4 regions of the Rhizobium sp. YS-1r genome follow, and region 4 is predicted to be linked to each of the others. Evidence: riboswitches for the same ligand, from Rfam matches in the RefSeq annotation. Region 4 holds a riboswitch; each other region holds the start of a gene.
What was found. Region 4 has a riboswitch for cobalamin ahead of JL39_RS24600 (ABC transporter substrate-binding protein). Riboswitches for the same ligand answer to the same signal wherever they lie in the genome.

Region 1 (5,221 bases), on a different contig from region 4:
CGGAATCGCTGCCGGCCTTGAAAGAGATCGCGCCGGCCAATATGCGCCCGTCGAGTTCCGGCAGGACCACATGCATGGCGAGGTCTGCGGGATTGAGACCGCGGCGGCTTTCCGCCCAGCCTTCACGCCGTGTCGTAGCGATGACGACCTGGAACACCGGCACGCCGGTGCGATCGAAGATCGTCTCACCGCTGTCGCTCGCGCCGCTGGCAAAAGCGGTGGTGGCAATGATCGCCGCAGGTTCGAGATCTGCGATCGCTTGTTCAACGAAGTTTATCGCCTCGACATCCTTCAACCCGCTGACGAAGATCGGGATCGGCGCGAAACCGCGTTCAAGCAGCGCTTCGAACAGCGCATCGATCGGTGCGGTGTCGTTCGCGAACAATATGGAGCGGTAGAAGAGGACCGGCAGTCGCAGGGCGTCTGGCGAGAAATCCGCGAGCAGATCGTCCACTCCGACGATTCCGCTGCCTGGCCTGTAATAGCCCATCTTCGACATCGGTGCGGCTTGCGGCAGGACCTCCTGCTCGTCATTCGCCAGCGCGGCCAAACGCTTTGCAAGCAGACGCATATTGCCCGGTCCGCCCTCGCGGAAACAGGCAAGAAAGCCGGCAAGCACCTCTTCGGAAACGGTCGAGGCAGCAGCGAGTCTTTCATCGCGGATACTGCATTCGCCGGGCAGAAGCGCGAGCGCGGTCTTCTTGAACCGCGCCAGCCGCGAAATCTCTTCGACACCATATGACCAGCGATCATAGCCGCCAAGGATGCGCACGAGAATAACTTTGGCATGTGCCGCCGTCTTTTCGATCCAAAGATCGACAGACATGGGATGCCTGAGATCAGCGAGATTGGTCAATCGCAGGGTCGGCTGACCTTGGCCCCATGCGGCGGAAATGCCGTTCAGATCGCTGCCAGAAAAGGACAGCACCACCACATCGGCCGGCGACTGGTTCAGGTCAACCGGTTCGATCAGGTCGTCGAGCGACGACGATGTGGTGGCGAGTATGTGCATCCTTCTCTCTGAGTTTCTGTTTTCTCTCGGCAATTGCCAACGGAAAACCGCTTCACACTTTTCCTGCTATCACGCGGCCAGCATCCTTTCGATCGCGGCGCGGTCGATGCCCTTTTCGCCGATTACGACAAGGCGGCTTATCCGCGCCTCACCGGGCGCCCAGGCTCGGTCGAAATAGTGGTTTACGCGCGATCCTACCGCCTGAACCTGCAGGCGCATCGGTTTGTTCGCGACTTCCACGAAGCCTTTTATGCGCAGTACGTTCTCCGCCTCCGCCGTCGCGGAAATGCGGGCAGCCAATTCGTCAGCATCGGAAACAGCCGGGAGATCGACGACAAAGCTGTCGAAATCATCATGATCGTGGTCGCGTTCGTCGTCGTGATGGGTCTTGCGGTTTTCGATATCGTCCTCGACGGCGAGGCCAAGTCCGATCAGCACGGCCGGATCGATCGCGCCATTGGCAGCCGAGACGATCTTCACGGCACGCGGCAGATGGGCGGCGACGCGGTCCCGGGCGGTAGCAAGGCCCGCAGCATCGAGGAGATCACTCTTGGTCAGCACGATCATGTCGGCGCAGGCGACCTGATCCTCGAACACTTCCTCGACCGGATCGTCGTGGTCGATGGAGCCGTCCGCCTGGCGCTGCGCCTCCAGCGCTTCATGGTCATCGGCAACGCGGCCTTCGGCCAGTGCCACACCATCCACAACGGCGACAACGCCGTCCACCGTGACACGTGCCTTGACGGCCGGCCACTGAAAAGCCTGAACGAGCGGCTTCGGCAGCGCAAGGCCGGAGGTTTCGATCAGGATGTGGTCGACGCGCGGTTCGCGTGAAAGAATCTGATCGATCGCCGGTACGAAGTCATCCGCCACGGTGCAGCAGATGCAGCCGTTGGCAAGCTCGATGACGTTGTCTTCCGGGCAGCTCTCGATGCCGCAGCCCTTCAGTATCTCGCCGTCGATGCCGACATCGCCAAATTCGTTGACGATGATCGCCAGCCGCTTGCCGTCAAGCTTCGCGATCAGGTTGCGGATCAGCGTGGTCTTTCCGGCCCCCAGGAACCCGGTGACGACGGTGCAGGGAACGCGGTCGAAGCTGACGCTCATGATGGCATGTCCTCGTGATGATGAAAGGGTGGGATACGGGCCGTCAACCCCTTGCCGCGCAGACATGTCGGGCGGCCGCGTAGAGGAAGGAAACCGCGCTCGTCCTCGGCCAGCATCATCGCGCCGGTGACGATGTCCTCGACATTGTCGAGGGACAGATGGCCGAAGACATAGGACCAACCGTTGCGGTGATTGAAGGCGGCGCTGGGGCTTTTTTCGCAATTGGCAAGGCAGGTGACGGGCTTGACCGCGAGCGGCTTGCCGTCCGCTGCTTCACGTAGCGCTGCGATCAACGCGATGCCCGGCCGAACGTCGCCGTCGGACACATCACGGCAATTGGTACAGACGAAAATCGTCACATCTGCCGGATCATCTGGTCGGTGGTCACTCATCGGTCAGCCGCGTTCCCGCCGGGGTCGAAACAATCGGGGCGCGGAGCAGAGGGCTGAAACCGCCTGCGGTGATCGAGAACTTCCTCCGGAGCACCCCGCCCGGTGAAGCAAAAACATCAGATGGCAGGTCTCCTGGCTTGCGGGTCACCGCCATTTGCCTGCCTTCCCGGTTTCCCAGTGGCTTATAGGCAATGGCTCACCGCTTACAGTTGCGGGGGCAGCCGCGGCATTGATCGCGAAAGGGATCTCACCGCATTCTCTCTTAGCCCTCCCCGTTGCCGGAAAGGGACCATCTCTTTTCAAGTAAGCCCGGTCGCATGCTTATGTCAATGCGTCGCAAAGGCGATTGCCGTGAGGCCGATTTCGTCTATAGTGAGCCAGCCTATGGTGCCCCGAAAGGGTATTTGAGGGAATGCGGTGCGACGGATCTGCTGTCAAACCCGCGGCTGCCCCCGCAACTGTAAGCGGAAAGTCTTCGTCCATGATGCCACTGGAGCAATCCGGGAAGGCGGGCGCAAGATGCCTGATCCGCGAGCCAGGAGACCTGCCAGAGGCGAGGAAAAACTTCAACGGCCCTCGGGTGGAGGGCGAAAGGACAAGGCAATGGCAACGAAAACCGCTTCGACGGCAGTCGGTATTTCCTCCTCGAAGATCATCCCGCTCAGCATGACGGCCCTGCTGGGGCTTTTCGTCGTCGGTTTCGTCGGCTTCTCGCATATGGAAGTCGTGCACAATGCCGCGCACGATTCGCGTCATTCCTTCGCTTTCCCCTGCCACTGAGGGGAGTTTCCCATGTCGTTGTTTCGTAACATCGTCTTCACGGCGGTGATCGCCGGGCTGTTGTCCGGACTGCTGCTCACCGTCATGCAGAGCTTTTCCACTGTCCCGCTGATCCTGCAAGCGGAGAGCTACGAGAATGCCGGCGGCGGAGAGGTCGGCCACAGCCACAGCCATGAGGCCGCTCCCGCCGGCAATGCCGCAGCGCCTGCGGACCATCATCACGACGAAGAAGCATGGATGCCGGCAGACGGTTTCGAGCGCTTCATTTATACGGCCGCCGCCGACATGCTGGCCGCGATCGGTTTCGGTCTTATTCTGATCGCGGTTTCAGAAGCCCAGGGCGGTCTCAAAGGCTGGCGCAGCGGACTGATGTTCGGTATTGCCGGCTTCCTGACCGTCAGCTTGGCTCCAGGGCTCGGCCTCCCCCCGGAACTTCCGGGCATGCCGGCTGCTGAGCTTGGTCCCCGTCAGGTCTGGTGGATTTCGACCGCAGTCTGCACTGCAGCGGGCCTTGGCCTCCTCGCCTATACGCGCTCAGCCGTATTCGCCGCGCTGGCGATCGTTCTGCTGATCGCGCCACATATCGTCGGCGCGCCGCTGCCGCCCGGGCATGAAACGGCTGTGCCGCTGGAACTCTACGCCCGCTTCGTGAATGCTGTCTACGCCACGAACCTGGTATTCTGGGCTGTACTCGGTGCGTTGGCCGGGATGATCCGCGAACGCTTCCGTGCAGGGGAAGAGATCACGGCGCGGTCTGATGGGGAGTTCGTATCGCGGTGAAGGAGATCGACGAGGCATCGGTCGAACGTCATCGCGCCAAGATGGTGAACCGCAAGGCAGTGCAGGACAAGGAAGTCGCCGGGAAGACCGTCGAAAAGGGGCTTCTCATCGTCCATACCGGTCCCGGCAAGGGAAAATCCACCGCCGCCTTCGGCCTGGCTTTGCGTATGCTCGGCAACAATCGCCGGGTCGGCGTCGTGCAGTTCATCAAGGGTGCCTGGTCGACAGGCGAGCAGCCGGCGCTGGCCGTTTTCGGCGATCGGGTCGTCTGGCACACGATGGGCGAAGGCTTCACCTGGGAAACTCAGGATCTGACGCGGGATATCGCGGCCGCCGAAAAGGCCTGGGCAAAGGCTCTCGACCTGATGGCGGACGAGACGATCGGACTCATCATTCTCGACGAACTCAACATCGCGCTTCGTTACGATTATCTCGATCTCGACAAGGTGGTCGCAGCACTTCAGGCGCGGCGGCCGGACCTTCACGTGGTCGTCACCGGTCGCAACGCCAAGCCGGCGCTGATCGAGGCGGCGGATATGGTCACAGAGATGACGCTGGTCAAGCATCACTTCAAGGCGGGCGTGAAGGCCCAGGCCGGCATCGAGTTTTAACGGTATGACCGCTCGCGCGCTGATGTTTCAGGGTACGGGTTCGGATGTGGGCAAGTCGCTGGTGGTGGCCGGGCTTGCCCGCGCCTTTACGCTGCGTGGGCTGAAAATCATGCCGTTCAAGCCGCAGAACATGTCGAACAACGCGGCAGTCACGGCGGATGGCGGCGAGATCGGACGGGCGCAGGCCTTGCAGGCGCGTGCGGCCGGGGTCCCGCTCAGCGTACATATGAATCCTGTGCTTCTGAAGCCTCAGAGCGACGTCGGCGCGCAGGTCGTGGTGCAGGGCAAGGTCGAAGGCAATGCCAAGGCCGCCGAATACCAGGGCCTCAAGCGGAAGCTGATGCCGCGGGTGCAGGAAAGTTTCGACCTTCTCAGCAACCAGGCCGATCTGGTGCTGGTGGAAGGCGCCGGCAGCGCTTCGGAAATCAATCTCCGCCGCAATGACATTGCCAATATGGGGTTTGCGCGGGCGGCGGATGTGCCCGTCGTGCTGATCGGCGATATCGACCGCGGCGGCGTGATTGCCAGCCTTGCCGGCA
Region 2 (5,221 bases), on a different contig from region 4:
GGGCGTACCAGGGATGCAGATCCGAAAGAGGGTCACGCACGCCTTCGATATGGCGGGTGGTAAACTCGATGCCGATGCGCGGCATCAGTTCGAAGCCGGTCAGCGCCGTGCCGCAGAGGTTCGAGGCCCGTTCGAAGAGTTTGAGAGCATCCTCGGGCGAGTTGAGGCCCGCGAGCGCCACCTGATGGCCGACCGGCTGCGGAAAAAGCTTCAGCACCGCGCCGGTGATGATGCCGAGAGTTCCCTCAGCACCAATGAACATGTCACGCAGGTCGTAACCGGTATTGTCCTTCTTGAGCCGTCGCAGGCCGTCCCAGATCTCCCCCGTCGGGAGCACCACCTCGAGGCCGAGGCAGAGCTGGCGCATGTTGCCGTAGGCGAGCACGGCCGTACCACCGGCATTGGTGGAAAGGTTGCCGCCGATGCGGCAGGAACCTTCGGAGCCGAGCGATAAGGGGAACAGCCGGTTGACCGCTTCTGCCGCCTTCTGCACATCGGCAAGAATCGCGCCGCCATCGGCAACAAGCACATTGGCGACCGGATCCACATCGCGGATGTGGTTCATGCGTTCAAGCGAGACGATTAGGTCATTGCCGCCGGTGCGCGGGGTCTGGCCGCCGACAAGGCCGGTATTGCCGGTCTGCGGCACGATCGGCGTGCCGGTTTCGCTTGCAAGCTTGAGGACTGCCGAAACCTCCTGCGTGGAGCCCGGCTTGAGCAGCATTGGCGAGGAGCCTTGGTAAAGTCCACGGCCCTCGATGAGATGCGGCGCGAGGTCTTGCTGGTCGCGCAGCACATGGTTTTCGCCGACGATCGCCGCAAAGCGGTCGAGAAGCTCTGGTTTGGGTCCCGAAATGTCCATCGGCGTCTCCTCTTATTTCCGCGGCGCTGCGGCGCGGGCCAGCCGGTCGTTGATCGCCTCGCCGAGACCGTGACCCGGAATGGGTGTGACGGCGATACGGGTGGCACCGGTCGCATCGGCGCGCTTCAGGTAATCGAACAGATTTGCGGCCGCCTCGGCAAGATCGCCGGAGGGACTGAGGTCGAAAATTGCAGCGGCCTGTTCGATTCCCTTCACCGGAACCGCGCCGAGGCGGATCAACACCTCGCCCGGCTCGACATGATCGGCGTTGAGCCGCACGCTCGCACCCGGCGCATAGTGGGAGGCAAGCATGCCGGGCGCCTCGATGATCGCTGCGGGACCTTCAGGCCGGATGACGGTCAGCCCCGTTGCCGTTTCTATTTCCTCTGCGGCAACCCCACCGGGCCGCAGCAGCCGGAGTGCGCCACCTTCGACGCGGAGGATGGTCGATTCAACGCCGACCGGTGCTGCGCCGCCGTCGATGACGAGCTTCAATTTGTCGCCCAGGTCGTCCGCCACATGTCGGGCGCTTGTCGGACTCACTCCGCCGGACGTATTGGCGCTGGGGGCGGCGAGCGGTTTGCCATAGGCGCGGATGAGGTCGGCGGCAAAACCTTTCGGCAGACGGATGCCGACCGTGTCGAGCCCGGCCGTCGCCAGCGAGTGGATGCCGCTTTCGGGCCTCAACGGCAGGATCAGCGTCAGCGGTCCGGGCCAGAAGGTCTCGGCAAGCTTTTCCGAGACGGGGTCGAAGACCGCATAGCGCTCGGCCATGGCGAGGTCGGACATGTGGCAGATCAGCGGGTTGAAACGCGGCCGACCCTTGGTCTCGTAGATTCGGGTGATAGCGGCGGGATTGGTGGCGTCTGCCGCAAGTCCGTAAACCGTCTCGGTCGGGATCGCGACAGGAAAACCGTCTGCCAGGACGGCACAGGCGCGCTCGAGCGCCTTTTCGCGATCCGTGGTGATGTCTATGATTTCGGCTGTCATGTCCGCCGTCAATAACGCGGACTCGTCCGCCGTCAAAGCTTTTTGATGATTTCGCGAAGCGCTTCGCTTGAAGCACCGAGCATCAGCACGTTCTTGATCGCCTCCATCGGATCGTCGGTCCTGAACAGGAGCCCGTTCCTGCGGATCGAGCGGTTGATCCGAAAAGGCTGGCCAGGCTCGCTTTCGATCGCGACCGCGAAATACATACGCGCATTCATATGGCTGATGCGCTCGAAGAATTTCTCTTCATCCTCACCGATCTCAGAGAAGAAATTGGCGATGTAGAAAGACCAGCGCACCGGCACGCGAGACGCGAGGAGAGTCCGGGCGGCCGTCACGTGGCAATAGCCGAGATGCGGACGGTCATCGAGCGTGCGATGGAAGATGACCTTAGGGAACTGGATTGAGCGGTGGAAGGCGTTGATCCGCTCGTGGCTTTTTTCGCCTGCGGCCTCCAATCGCTTGCCTGTGCGTTCCGCGACCTCGGTGTAACTGAGATAACGGCGTTCCTCCGGTGCCCAGATTGGCTTGTAGCGTGTGATGCGCCCGGTCCGCAGAAATTCCGAATGCACGGTCGTTTTTGTCGCCGCCGGAACAGGAGGAGCCGGCGGAGGAGCTTCGAAGTAGCGGATCTTTGCCTTTGCCTGCACGATGGCGCCGCTCCCATTGAGGCCGGGATTTTAGGATTCAACTCTTAATGACGAGTTTCCCTTTCGCGAGGCTTGAGAAAGGCCGTCGTCAATGCGGTTGCCGATGTCGCAATGTCATCTATGCGGCAAGTTTGGAGGATGGTTATATCCGCCTCAAGCTCAAGGTGCCGTCCCGCTAGGGAGGGGCGGAGAATTGGGAAGCCGGTCGAAGCCCGGCGCTGCCCCCGCAACGGTGGTGGAGCTCGAAGGCCTGGCGGAAGCCACTGGGAAAGAGCCGCAAAGGCTGCCCGGGAAGGCGCCAGGCCGGTCCCGCAAGGGGCAGCTCCTGAGCCCGGAAACCAGCCTGAAGTGAACGAGATTTTGACCGATCGCGGCGGGCGTTCGGACAAGGAGACTGGCAGGCTGAGGCCGGCTGGCTTTTCCATGTCCTTTTCGCAGGCCGCTTGAAGGCAGCATTGACGAGGAAGGCAAGATGAAAATTCGCAGTCAGGTCCTGCGGCAATTGAAGAACCGCCGTGAAGGCTTCAGCCTCGAACAGGCCTTCTATACCGACCCGGACTATTACAAGCTCGACCTCGAAATGATCTGGTACCGTGACTGGCTGTTCGTCGGCCACGATTGCGAACTGCCGAAGGCCGGAAGCTATTTCACGCTGCAGATCGGAGACTATCCGGTCGTCATCGTGCGCGGTCGCGACGGCCGGATCCGGGCGCTTCACAATACCTGCCGCCATCGCGGCAGCCGGGTCTGCACCAAGGAGAGCGGTTCGGCAGTCCGCCTCGTCTGTCCTTACCACCAGTGGACCTACGAGCTCGACGGCTCGCTGATGGCCGCCCGCCAGATGGGCCAGGATTTCGACAAGAGCCAGTTCGGCTTGAAGAAGGTCCATTGCGAAAGCGTTGCTGGCTATATCTTCATCTGCCTCGCCAACGAGGCGCCGGACTTCGCACCCGTCCGCGCGGCAATCGAGCCCTACATGGCGCCGCATCGCCTTTCGGAAGCCAAGGTCGCCCATCAGTCGACGATCATCGAAAAGGGCAACTGGAAACTCGTCTGGGAAAACAACCGCGAGTGCTATCATTGTGTCGGCAATCACCCGGAGCTCTGCCGCACGTTCCCGGAAGCGCCGACCGTCAGCGGTGTGGCCGGCGCCATTGACGATCCCGTCATCACCGAACACTGGCGGCGCTGCGAGGCGGCCAATCTGCCGAGCGAGTTCCGGATATCTCCGGATGGCCAGTTCCGCGTCGCCCGCATGCCGTTGATCGAAGGCGCTGAAAGCTACACCATGTCGGGGAGGAAGGCCGTCGTCCGCCAGCTTTCAGACGGCGTGACGATCGACGGCATCGGCACCATGTTGCTTTTCCACTATCCGACCACCTGGAACCATATGCTGGGCGACCACGCGATCTCCTTCCGCGTCACGCCGCTCGGCCCGGAGGAAACGGCGGTCACCACCAAATGGCTGGTCCATAAGGATGCGGTCGAAGGCGTCGATTACGATCTCGAAGAACTGACGCATGTGTGGAACATGACCAACGATCAGGACCGTCAGATCGTCGAGGAGAACGCCTTCGGCATCCGCTCGCCGGCCTATGAGCCGGGGCCTTACTCGGCGGTCCACGAGGGCGGCGTCATGCAGTTCGTCGAGTGGTATTCGAACTTCATGGTCAACCGCCTGCAGGGGGATGAGCAGGCGAAGCTTTCGATCGTGGCGTGACATTCCTGCCGGCGGGCAGATCGCTCGTTCGTGATCGGCCTGGGTCCGGGTTCCCGAGGAACCAAGCTTCCGCATCCGCGTTGTTCCCAAGTGAAATTAACCACAGGGAAACATCAGGATGAATGCCATTCGTTTGCGTTTGACCACGGTTGCGGCAGCCTTTGCCGTAGCGCTCACGAGCCTTACGCCCGCTCAGGCTTTCCAGACGCAGCCGATCTCCGGCATTTCAACCTCGACCACCATAACGCAGGTCCAATATCGAGATCGTCGCGATTGGCATCGTGACCGCGACCGTTATGGCTGGTACAACGGCCATCGCGGTTATCGTGACCGCCGGCCGGGTTATCGCTATCACAACGGCTTCTGGTTCCCGCTGGCAGCCTTTGCCACGGGGGCGATCATCGGCGGGGCGATTGCAAACGATCGCGCCGGTTATTCCAGCCGGCATGTCGCCTGGTGCGAGAGCCGCTATCGCACCTATCGTGCGTACGACAATACCTACGTGCCGCGCGTTGGCGTGCGCGCACAATGCATTTCGCCATATCGGTGAAGCTTTCCGGGGCTGGATATGGAACCCGGTTCGGGCACGCGGCCCGGGCCGGGTTTTCTGTCGGAAGCGTTAATCGCGCATTCAGGATGAATTCCCTAGGGTCGCTGTGAAGTTCAGCCGTCTGATATAAGAGACGCTGCTTGGCGCAGAGAATTGAAAGAAAAGATAACAACAGGGTATGGAGACTTGATATGACGCTGTTCAGGAAGATCGCCGCCGCTGGTATTTCCGTCGCCGTTCTGGCTGGCTCCCTGATGCCGGCTCAGGCTATGCCGCTTCCCGCGGCGCCGGCCGCGGTTACGGAAAGGTCGGATGTGACCCAGGTACAATACCGGGATCGCCATGATCGGTGGGAGCGCCGTCACTGGCGCCGCGACGCGTATAGGAATGGCTACCGAGACGGTTATTACAATGGCTATCGTGGTTATCGCGACCGCCGGCCACACCAT
Region 3 (5,221 bases), on a different contig from region 4:
TCCGGTCTTCCATGACGACCAGCACGGTACCGCGATCATCGTCGCCGCCGCGATCCTCAACGGACTGGAGCTTGCCGGCAAGAATATCGCCGACGTGAAGATCGTCACGTCGGGCGCCGGTGCCGCGGCTCTCGCCTGTCTGCATCTCCTCGTCTCGCTCGGTGCAAGGAAGGAGAATATCTGGGTCCACGATATCGAGGGCCTCGTCTATGAAGGCCGCACCGAACTGATGGACGAATGGAAGGCGATCTATGCGCAGAAGAGTGACAAGCGCGTACTTGCCGACAGCATCGACGACGCCGATGTCTTCCTCGGGCTTTCCGCCGCGGGTGTGCTCAAACCGGAACTGCTCGCCCGCATGGCACCGAAGCCGCTGATCATGGCGCTTGCCAATCCGACTCCGGAAATCATGCCTGAGCTTGCGCGCGCAGCCCGCCCGGACGCGATGATCTGCACCGGCCGCTCGGATTTCCCGAACCAGGTCAACAACGTGCTGTGCTTCCCGTATATCTTCCGTGGGGCGCTCGATTGCGGCGCCCGGACGATCAACGAGGACATGAAGATGGCGGCGGTCAAGGCGATCGCAGCCCTCGCGCGCGAAGAAGTCTCCGACGTTGCCGCACGCGCCTATTCCGGCGATACGCCGGTCTTCGGTCCGGATTACCTGATCCCCTCGCCCTTCGATCCACGCCTCATCCTGCGCATCGCGCCGGCCGTCGCCAGAGCTGCCGCTGAAAGCGGCGTCGCGTCGAGGCCGATCCAAGATTTCGATGCCTATCTCGACCAGCTGAACCGTTTCGTCTGGCGCTCCGGCTTCGTGATGAAGCCGATCTTCAACGCCGCCAAGACGGCCGAAAGGAAGCGAGTCATCTTTGCCGAAGGCGAGGACGAACGCGTGCTGCGGGCAGCCCAGGTGCTCTTGGAGGAAAAGACGGCAACGCCGATCCTGATCGGCCGCCCGTCGGTGATCGAAGCCCGGCTCAAGCGTTTCGGCATCCGCATCCGCCCGAATGTCGATTTCGCCGTGGTCAATCCGGAAGACGATCCGCGCTACCGCGATTATGTTGACGATTATTTCGCCCTGGTCGGCCGCAAGGGCATCAACCCGGAAAGCGCCCGCACCATCGTGCGCACCAACAATACGGTGATCGGTTTATTGTCGGTGAAACGCGGCGAAGCCGATGCGCTGATCTGTGGCGTCGAGGGCGGTTATGACCGGCACCTGAAGGACGTCGACCAGATCATCGGCCGGCGTCCGGGCGTCTGCGCCTTCTCGGGGCTCAGCCTCGTGATCTCTCAGCGCGGCGCGCTCTTCCTCGCCGATACGTTCGTCAACTACAATCCGTCGGCGCAGGAGATCGCCGAGATCACCATCCTGGCGGCCGAGGAAGTCCGCCGCTTCGGCATCCTCCCGAAGGCAGCGCTGATCTGCCATTCGAACTTCGGCTCACGGGATTCCGAAAGCGCCCAGAAGATGCGCAGTGCCCTGAAGCTGGTGCGCGAACAGGCTCCTGGCCTGGAAGTGGACGGCGAAATGCAGGCCGGTTCGGCGCTTTCCGAAACGGTGCGCAAGCGTGCTATGCCGAACAGTTCACTGACTGGTGACGCCAACCTGCTGATCTTCCCGAACCTCGATGCGGCGAACATCTCGCTCGGCGTCGTGCGGAACATGACCGACGCGCTGCATGTCGGCCCGGTCCTGCTCGGCGCCGCCATGCCGGTGCATATCCTGTCGCCCTCGGTCACCTCGCGCGGCGTCGTGAACATGGCTGCGCTCGCGGTGGTGGAAGCATCGCAACCCAATCTGGAGATTCAACTTTAAATTTTATATATAACCATATGATAATTAAATAATAATCGTTGGGCAGCCGATTTTATGATATTATCAACCGGCTTGCTCCATGATGCGATCATGTGATTGGAGAGAGCCGGACAACACCTCATGCGCCTTTGCGGCCTGATGATCGCCCCGCTGCTGCTTGTTCCCGCCGTGGCCTCCGCGCGGGATATCGCGACCTGTGCAGCCCTTTATCGGCAGCTCAACAACGCACCGCAGATCATCGGCAACACGGCCGAGATACGGCGCTATGCGCGGGAACTCAGCGACCAGAACAGCGAAATCCGCGGGCTCAGGATCGAGATGCGCCGGGCGGGCTGCGGCACGGGCAGTGTCGTTGTCCTCGGCGGCCCGAAGGGCGAAGTCTGCGATCAGATGCGGCAGACGCTCGATGCCATGGAGCAAAGCCGCGACGCGCTTGTTGCGGAAAGAGACAATGCCCGGCAACTGGTTCGCTCCTCCGGCGAGCGCGGTGCGATCCTGGCTGCAATCCGCTCCAACAACTGCATTCCTTCCGATATGGAAGAGGACCGCAAGGAGAGAATGAAGCTGCAGGGTATCGAGTTGCCGAAGGAGGAGCCCTACTCCGGCATCATCGATCTGCGTGTCAAACAGCCGCAGGCGGCTGCCGCCCAGCCGAACCTGCCGGGGCCGGAACGTCCCTACGATCCGAACAAGAAGGTACGTATGGTCGGACCGACATTCCTGCCTGAGGAAAGTATAGACCTCGCCCATCCGAAATCCAGCGGGCCGCAGCCGCAGCAGTAGCCGTCAGCACTCGCCCCATCGATCGGTGAAAACCAGATCTTCGAGCGGTAGCCGCTCGCGCCAGCCCTTCACCGCCAGTTCCGGCTCCCGATAAAGCTGATCGACGTAGCCGACGCACAGCCAGGCGACGATCCTGATCCTTTCGGGGATGCCGAGCAGCGCGCGCAGATCCTCCTCATGAAAGATGCTCACCCAGCCGACGCCGACCCCTTCGGCGCGGGCGGCAAGCCACAGGTTCTGCACGGCGCAGACGGTCGAATAGACGTCCATGCGCGGATTATGGGTACGGCCGATGACGACCGGCCCGGCGCGATCCGGATCGCAGGTCACGCAGATCGACAGCGGCGCCTTGCGGATGCCTTCGAGCTTCAGGCTTCGGTATATGTCGCGGCGCTCCTCCGGAAACATTTCCGCCGCCTCATCATTGGCTCGCGAAAAGGCACTCCATGCCGCCTGGCGTATCTCGGGATCCCGCACGAGGATGAAATTCCATGGCTGCATGAACCCCACCGAGGGCGCCGAATGTGCGGCGCCGAGCAGCCGCATCACGAGGTCGTCCGGAAGCGGGTCCGGCAGAAACTGGTCGCGCACGTCGCGGCGGGTTTCGATCACGCGATAGACCGCAGCGCGGTCGCGTTCCGGAAATTCGCCTGCAGATATCAAGGCATGCGCAAAAGGATCGGGTTGCATCGTCTATCCCCAACAATGCTGACGCCGCCTGCGCGAACGCGCAGGAGCATCAAGAAACCTCGCCGCCGTCCGCGCGGTTCGATCTATCTTGCCAGGCCGGTCTTCTGACTTGGCTTCATCCGCCCCTGCCGCCGCCTTCCCGGAAATTCCAGTGGCTTTCGAATTGCGGCCAAGCGTCCGCCTCACAGCGTTGGGCACGTTCCGGTTTCCCACCGGATTCCCGATTCTCCTGCGCAAGGCAGGCACCTGACGGAGGCGTTATGCCAAGCCATGATCAGCGTTTCAAGTGGAGCCGCCCGATCTTCCCGTCTCACCCGGTCAAATGATCGGTCACCTATCGGTCCCGGAACCGGTTGGTGATCGGATAACGCCGATCGCGGCCGAAATTCTTCCTGGTGATCTTGACGCCTGGCGCCGATTGCCGCCGCTTGTATTCGGCCAGATAAAGCAGATGCTCGATGCGGTGGACGGTCGTGATGTCGTGGCCGCGCGAGACGATCTCCTCCGTGCCCATTTCCATCTCCACCAGGCATTCGAGAATGTCGTCGAGGACGGGATAAGACGGCAACGAATCCTGGTCCGTCTGATCAGGCCTGAGTTCCGCCGACGGCGCCTTGGAGAGGATATTCTTCGGGATCACTGCGCCCGACGGTCCAAGCGCATCCGGCGGCAGGTGCTGGTTGCGCCAGGCAGCAAGCGCATAAACCTGCATCTTGTAGAGATCCTTGATCGGATTGAAGCCGCCGTTCATGTCGCCGTAGAGCGTCGCGTAACCCACCGACATTTCCGACTTGTTGCCGGTCGTCACCACCATCGAACCGAACTTGTTGGAGATCGCCATGAGAATGGTGCCGCGCGCCCGGCTCTGCAGGTTCTCTTCGGTAACGCCCTCGTCCGTGCCATCGAAAAGCTCCGAGAGCGCCGACGAAAAACCCTCGACGGGCTCGGCGATCGGCACAATATCGTAGCGGCAGCCGAGCGCACGGGCGCAATCGGCGGCATCCTTCAGCGACTCCTCGGAGGTGTAGCGGTAAGGCAGCATCACGCTGCGCACCCGCTCCGCACCCAGTGCATCGACGGCGATGGCCGCGCACAATGCCGAGTCGATGCCGCCGGACAGGCCGAGGATCACGGATTTGAAGCCGTTCTTGTTGACATAATCGCGGAAGCCGAGCAGGCAGGCGCGGTAATCCGCTTCCTCCTTTTCCGGGATGCGCGCCATCGGCCCATCGGTGCAGCGCCAGGTATCGTGGACCCTGTTCCATTCCGTCACCGTCACCGCCGGTTGGAATTGGTCCATCTGGAAGGCAAGTGTCTTGTCCGCATTGAAGGCAAAACTCGCGCCGTCGAAGACCAGTTCGTCCTGGCCGCCGACTTGCGCAGCATAGATCATCGGCAGGCCGGTCTCGATGACCTGTTTCAGCACCACCTGATGGCGGATATCCATCTTGCCGCGATAATAGGGCGAGCCGTTCGGCACGAGCAGGATCTCCGCGCCGCTTTCCGACAAAGTCTCGCAGACGCCGAGTTCACCCCAGATATCCTCGCAGATCGGAACGCCGAGCCTGACGCCGCGGAAATTCACCGGCCCCGGCATTTCGCCGGCAATGAAGACGCGCTTTTCATCGAACTCGCCGTAGTTCGGCAAGTCCACCTTGTCGCGGATGGCTATCACCCTGCCGCCATCGAGCACGGCGATCGAATTGTGCCGGCCCTCCCTGCCCTGGCGTGGAAAGCCGATGACGACGCCCGGCCCGCCGTCGGCCGTATCGGCCGCAAGCTGTTCGACGGCATCCAGGCAGGTTTTCAGAAAGGCCGGCTTCACCACGAGGTCCTCCGGAGGATAACCGGCAATAAAGAGTTCGGTGAAGAGAACAAGGTCGGCCCCGTTGCGGGCGGCGTCCCGACGTGCTTCACGGGCGAGCG
Region 4 (5,221 bases):
CGACTTCAGCCGTGCATCTTTCCCGAACGATGATGCCGTATGGGGCGAACCCATGGCTATGTATGTAGCGGATGAAGCAACTGCCATCGCTGCCCTGATCGATCTCCGCCTCCACGCCGAAGACCTCCCGAATGCATTCGACCGTCAGCACATCGCTCGGTGCGCCGAGCGCCACCAGTTGCCCGCCCTGCATGACGGCAAGGCGGTCGCAGAACATGGCCGCATGATTGAGATCGTGCAGAGCCGCCGCCACAGTCAAACCTTGCCGGCGCACCAGATCGAGCAAGCCGATCTGGTGGCCGATGTCGAGATGGTTGGTGGGCTCATCGAGAAGTAGGATTCGCGGATGTTGTGCGAGCGCGCGGCCGATATGCAGGCGCTGGCGTTCGCCGCCGGAAAGCGTGTGCCACAACCGGCTGGACAGGTGGAGCATATCGACGTTTTGAAGCGCCGCCTCTACGATCGTGTCGTCCTCCGGCGACCAGGGCGACAGCGGCTCTAGATAGGGCGTGCGTCCAAGTTCGACCGCCTGCCGGGCGGTAATCCGCTCGCCGGTCTCCGCCTGCTGCTCCACCAGCGCCAACCGCCGGGCAACCTCACGCCGCCCGAGCGTGCCGATCGGCACACCGTCCAGCAGGACTTCGCCCGACTTCGGCTTGCGGATGCCGGCAAGCAGCGCCATCAGGCTCGTCTTTCCCGAACCGTTCGGGCCGATGATGCCGAGAAATTCGCCTGACCGCACGTCAAGCGAGACATCGCGCAGGATTTCGGCGCCTCCGGCTGCCCATGAAACATTCCTGGCTGAAAGCATCATGCGCGGCCTCTCCTCTGTCCGAGAATCAAGGCGAAGGCCGGCGCTCCGATGAGCGCGGTGATCACGCCGATTGGCAGAACCTGGCCCGGAATCAAAATGCGCGACAGGATATCCGCCACAATCATGAAGGCGGCGCCGATCAGCGCCGCCGCCGGCAGGAGCACGCCATGGCGGACCCCAACCAGCATGCGCGCCGCATGCGGGATGACCAGCCCGACGAAGCCGATCGACCCGACGATGGAAACCATGATCGCGGTCATCATCGCGGATATGCCGACCAGCGTGAGATAGGTCCGGCGAACCGAAATGCCGAGCGAAGCGGCCGATTCCGCGCCGAAGGTGAAAGCATCAAGCGACCGGGCATGCCAGAGGCAGACCGCGAGGCCGAATAGAGCCGCAGGAATGGCGAGCCAGGCATCCGGCCAACGGACGCCGGAAAGATTGCCGAGCAGCCAGAACATGATGCCGCGCGCCTGCTCGGCGGTCGCCGCCTTGGTGACGATAAAGGAGGTGAGCGCGTTGAAGAGCTGCGAACCCGCGACGCCGGCAAGGATGATGGCGGCCGTACCCCTGCCCGCCTTGGCGGCCAAAAGGCCGACAAGCGCGAAAGCGACGAGGGCACCAATGAAGGCTCCCATCGGCAGTGTCAGGAGGCCCGCACCAACTCCCAGGATCGCCACGCCGACAGCACCGGTGGAAGCCCCGGCCGATATGCCAAGGATATAGGGATCGGCCAGCGGATTGCGCAGCAGCGATTGCAGCACGACGCCGGATAAAGCGAGTGAGGCGCCGCAGCAGGCTGCGACTACGGCGCGGCTTAACCGATAGCTCCAGACAATGCCTTCGTCGATCGGTTCCAGCGGATAACCCGCATCCCATAGCCGGTTAGCGACCGTCTTGGCGACCACCTCGAGCGGGATCGCTGTCTCACCGATCGCCGCACCCAGCCAAAGCGCGGCGACAAGGACGACGAGCGCAAGGAAAACCGCGCCCATTCGTCCGATTGAGGATATCGCCCGGCCCACTTGGAGGGTCACTTCGCAAGGCCGGCAGCGGCGATGGCATCGGCCAACGCCTCGATGCCTTCGATGGTGCGGATCGTCGGGTTCATCGCCTGTGCATCCATGTCGAAGACATGACCGTTCTTCACGGCCGGCATCAGGCTTGCGACGGGATCCATCTCAAGGAACTTGTGCTTGGCTTCGATACTGTCCAGCGGATAACGCCGCCGCTCCATGGCGCCCGCCACGATCATGGTCGGATTGGCCTTGGCGATGGTTTCCCAGCCGATCGTCGGCCACTCGTCATCGGTCTTTATGATGTTCTCGATGCCGAGAGCCGACATGATATAGCCGGGCGCGCCATTCTCACCTGCCATATAGGGATCAGAATCCTGCTGGGCGCTGGAGAACCAGAAGACGGCGGAAAGCTTGCCTTCCGCCGGGGCGACCTTGGCGCGGGCAGCCTCCTCGCGCCGCTTCAGGTCGGCCACGACCTCCTCGCCCTTGTCCTGGACGTTGTAGATCTTCGCGAGATCGCGGACTTCTCGATAGACGAGTTCCATGGTGAAGACCTGATGGCGGATGCCGTCGCTGGCGGCGGAATTTTCCTTGCCGATGCAATCGGATGGCGACGTGTAGACCGGAATACCAAGTTCCTCGAACTGCTCGGGCTTGGCGACCACGCCCTCGGGCCCGACCTGCCACTGGAACTGAACGGCAACGATGTCCGGTTTCTTGCCGAGCACGCTTTCGAAGCTAGGCTCGTTGTCTGCAAGCCGTTCGATCTTCGTATTCACATCCTCATAGCCTTTGAGGACCGGTCCGACCCAAAGCGCCGTACCGACCACCTTGTTCGCCAGCCCCAGGAGATAAAGGATTTCGGTGCTGCTCTGACCGATCGAGACCGTACGCGACGGTGCCTTCTCGAAGGTGACCTGCCGGCCGCAATTTTCGAGCGTGAGAGGATAGCTGGTTTCCGCCGCAGCGGCGCTGTGGAACAGGCCGGAGGCGATCAAGGAGAAGGCGCCGAGGCCAACATGCAACGGCCGTTTCAGAAAGATATGCATCGTGTTTCCCCGAAATGTGACGTGAACGCCGGCGGCAAGCCCGCGTGCCGGACGGTGGTGAGGCTCAGAATGCCCGTGAGGCAGCCCGATCAACGGAATAATCGTCGAGATTTGGGGGATACGAAGTGCCAGGGCGCCAAAAGGCGCGGATGATAGTCATGTCCTGCTCCTGTTCCGGGCATCCCCGCCCGTGACGATGGATCGATATTCGACGGCAGGTCTCCTGGCTTGCGGATATCTGTCGTCCATCTGCCTTCCCGCGCCGGGCTGCGCAGTGGCATGGCACCTTTCGGCGCCACGAGGATGGACGGCAATCCGCTTACAGTTGCGGGGGCAGCCACGGTCTTGGATCCCCTTCGGGTCTCCGCACCGTGTTCCCATTTCATCCCTTCGCATTGAACTCGGGGAACCGTCACTCGCCAGATAAAGACCACTCGAGATCGCAGTCAAGTGGCGAATGATTGTGAGCGAGCCATTGGCTTCTCCCGATGTCGGCATTTATGTAATGTAATATCATTACATATGCAAAGGATGCTCACCTGTCCAGCGGCTTTCAATCTCAGCCGTCTTTTTTTGTTTCAGAGCCGGAGCGCAGCAAAATGCCGATGAAATATCAGGAGGGAAGGCTACTTTGGCTTGGTCGCGCAAATCGCATACCGATCCTGCACCATGCGCTCGAGCCCGCGCAGGAAGGGCATCTTGCGGGCTTGCGCCCAGTGGATGTCGAACAGCTTGCGATCGACGACAATGTCCTCGAAACCGGCTTGACGCAGCAAATCCACAATCGCTTCCGCCGGCATTCGTTCGGAGAAGTAGACCCGTGATCGGATGCTTTGATGCCGTGCCATCATCTCTGGCGCCATGTGGCTCACAAGCTGCTTGCCTGTCATTTTCGCCCAGAACTTCTGAAGGCTCTTGACCCAGGTTTCCTTGCCCATGTTTCCGTCGACGATCAGGACCTTCCCCCCTGGCTTCAGGACGGAGAGCCATTCGCGGAAAGCCGCCGGCGGATCGACCAGCGTCCAGACCAGGTGGCGGTTGGTGATGGCGTCGTAGCTCTCCTTCGGCTCCATCGTGTTTTCCGCGTCGCCCGAGACGAAACGGATATCCGCGCCTCGCGTCTTCGCCTTGGCGCGCGCCTGCGCCAGCATCGCATCCGACCAGTCGAGGCCCGTCACCCTGAAGCCAACGTTGTTCATCAGGTGCGAGATGACCGCCGTGCCGCAGGCGAGATCGAGTGCCGCCCGGCCTTCTCCTTCGCCCAGATGCTTCCTGATCAACCGTAGCCATCCTCTCCGCTCCTCTTCGGAGAAGATTTCATGGCCGACGCTCTCGTCGAACGTTGCAGCCCTTTCCGACCAGAAATCACGAATTTCATCGCGGATAGAGTAATTGGTGTTCATCAGGTTCATCACAGCCACCCCTGCACATCAGCACTTTGGAAAAGCTCTAAAACATAAAACTTGATTCCAAAAGTCATAATTCTTATGCCTGTTGACATTATCAGTCATCGGGGGAGTTTCCAGATGAATTTCATGAAGTTGTCTGCAGCAACTGCGGTTGTGCTTGGAGGCCTTCTGGCCTCGCCTGCAATGGCACAATCCTTCACGGTGAAGGACGTGGCTGGCCGCGAAGTAGCCTTCGACAAGCCGGTCGAGCGCGTCATCCTGGGTGAAGGCCGCATGCTCTACGCCGTGGCGCCGATCGAAAAGGAGGATCCCTTCGCAAAGGTCGTCGGCTGGCGTAACGACCTGTGGACGACCGACAAGGACGGCTTCAACACCTATGTCACGAAGTTCCCGAAGGGCAAGGAACTTCCCTTCCTCGGCAACCTGACGGATGGCACGCTACAGACCGAGACGGTCGTCAAGCTCAATCCCGATGTCGTGCTGCTCCCGATTGGCAACAAGCAGGCCGCCGACGAAGTCAAACTCGAGGATATGCTGAACGGCATAGGCGTGAAGATCGTCTATATCGACTTCCGCGAACACATTCTCGACAATACGGAACCGAGTCTGAAGATTCTCGGCAAGATCCTTGGCCACGAGGACCGTGCCGAAGCCATCGCCGCCTACTGGAAGGAGCAGATGGCGCGCGTCACTGAAAAGCTCAAGGCGGCCAATCCGCCGAAACCCAACGTCTTCATGTACCGCGCTGCCGGACTCGTGGAGTGCTGCGGCACGTTCGGCCCGGACAATTTCGGCCTGATGGTGGATTGGGCCGGCGGCCACAATCTCGGCTCCGATTTCCTGCCTGGCTACACGGGCTCCATCAATGCCGAACAGGTTGTTGCTTCCAATCCGGATATCGTTGTCGTCACGGGATCCAATTGGAGCCAG

Region 1: linked by a shared signal. The riboswitch ahead of JL39_RS19300 (DUF1636 domain-containing protein) and the one ahead of JL39_RS24600 (ABC transporter substrate-binding protein) in region 4 are both predicted to bind cobalamin.
Region 2: linked by a shared signal. The riboswitch ahead of JL39_RS27360 (aromatic ring-hydroxylating dioxygenase subunit alpha) and the one ahead of JL39_RS24600 (ABC transporter substrate-binding protein) in region 4 are both predicted to bind cobalamin.
Region 3: linked by a shared signal. The riboswitch ahead of bluB (5,6-dimethylbenzimidazole synthase) and the one ahead of JL39_RS24600 (ABC transporter substrate-binding protein) in region 4 are both predicted to bind cobalamin.

What each region holds. Positions count from the first base shown of each region.
Region 1 is NZ_JPYQ01000025.1:185,814-191,034, forward strand. Features, by position in the region: gene cobN (cobaltochelatase subunit CobN) at 1-1,012, opposite strand, end outside; gene cobW (cobalamin biosynthesis protein CobW) at 1,082-2,119, opposite strand; gene JL39_RS19300 (DUF1636 domain-containing protein) at 2,116-2,511, opposite strand; cobalamin riboswitch at 2,616-2,820, opposite strand; cobalamin riboswitch at 2,880-3,078, shown strand; gene JL39_RS19305 (CbtB-domain containing protein) at 3,115-3,291, shown strand; gene JL39_RS19310 (CbtA family protein) at 3,304-4,071, shown strand; gene cobO (cob(I)yrinic acid a,c-diamide adenosyltransferase) at 4,068-4,682, shown strand; gene JL39_RS19320 (cobyric acid synthase) at 4,687-5,221, shown strand, end outside.
Region 2 is NZ_JPYQ01000056.1:359,912-365,132, reverse strand. Features, by position in the region: gene JL39_RS27375 (FAD-binding oxidoreductase) at 1-862, opposite strand, end outside; gene JL39_RS27370 (L-threonylcarbamoyladenylate synthase) at 875-1,852, opposite strand; gene JL39_RS27365 (DUF6656 family protein) at 1,885-2,502, opposite strand; cobalamin riboswitch at 2,648-2,864, shown strand; gene JL39_RS27360 (aromatic ring-hydroxylating dioxygenase subunit alpha) at 2,975-4,222, shown strand; gene JL39_RS27355 (BA14K family protein) at 4,341-4,772, shown strand; gene JL39_RS27350 (BA14K family protein) at 4,964-5,221, shown strand, end outside.
Region 3 is NZ_JPYQ01000032.1:187,623-192,843, reverse strand. Features, by position in the region: gene JL39_RS21090 (NADP-dependent malic enzyme) at 1-1,822, shown strand, start outside; gene JL39_RS21085 (hypothetical protein) at 1,943-2,605, shown strand; gene bluB (5,6-dimethylbenzimidazole synthase) at 2,609-3,295, opposite strand; cobalamin riboswitch at 3,372-3,560, opposite strand; gene JL39_RS21075 (NAD+ synthase) at 3,630-5,221, opposite strand, start outside.
Region 4 is NZ_JPYQ01000055.1:382,841-388,061, reverse strand. Features, by position in the region: gene JL39_RS24610 (ABC transporter ATP-binding protein) at 1-814, opposite strand, end outside; gene JL39_RS24605 (iron ABC transporter permease) at 811-1,809, opposite strand; gene JL39_RS24600 (ABC transporter substrate-binding protein) at 1,848-2,882, opposite strand; cobalamin riboswitch at 3,078-3,311, opposite strand; gene JL39_RS24595 (methyltransferase domain-containing protein) at 3,509-4,294, opposite strand; gene JL39_RS24590 (ABC transporter substrate-binding protein) at 4,409-5,221, shown strand, end outside.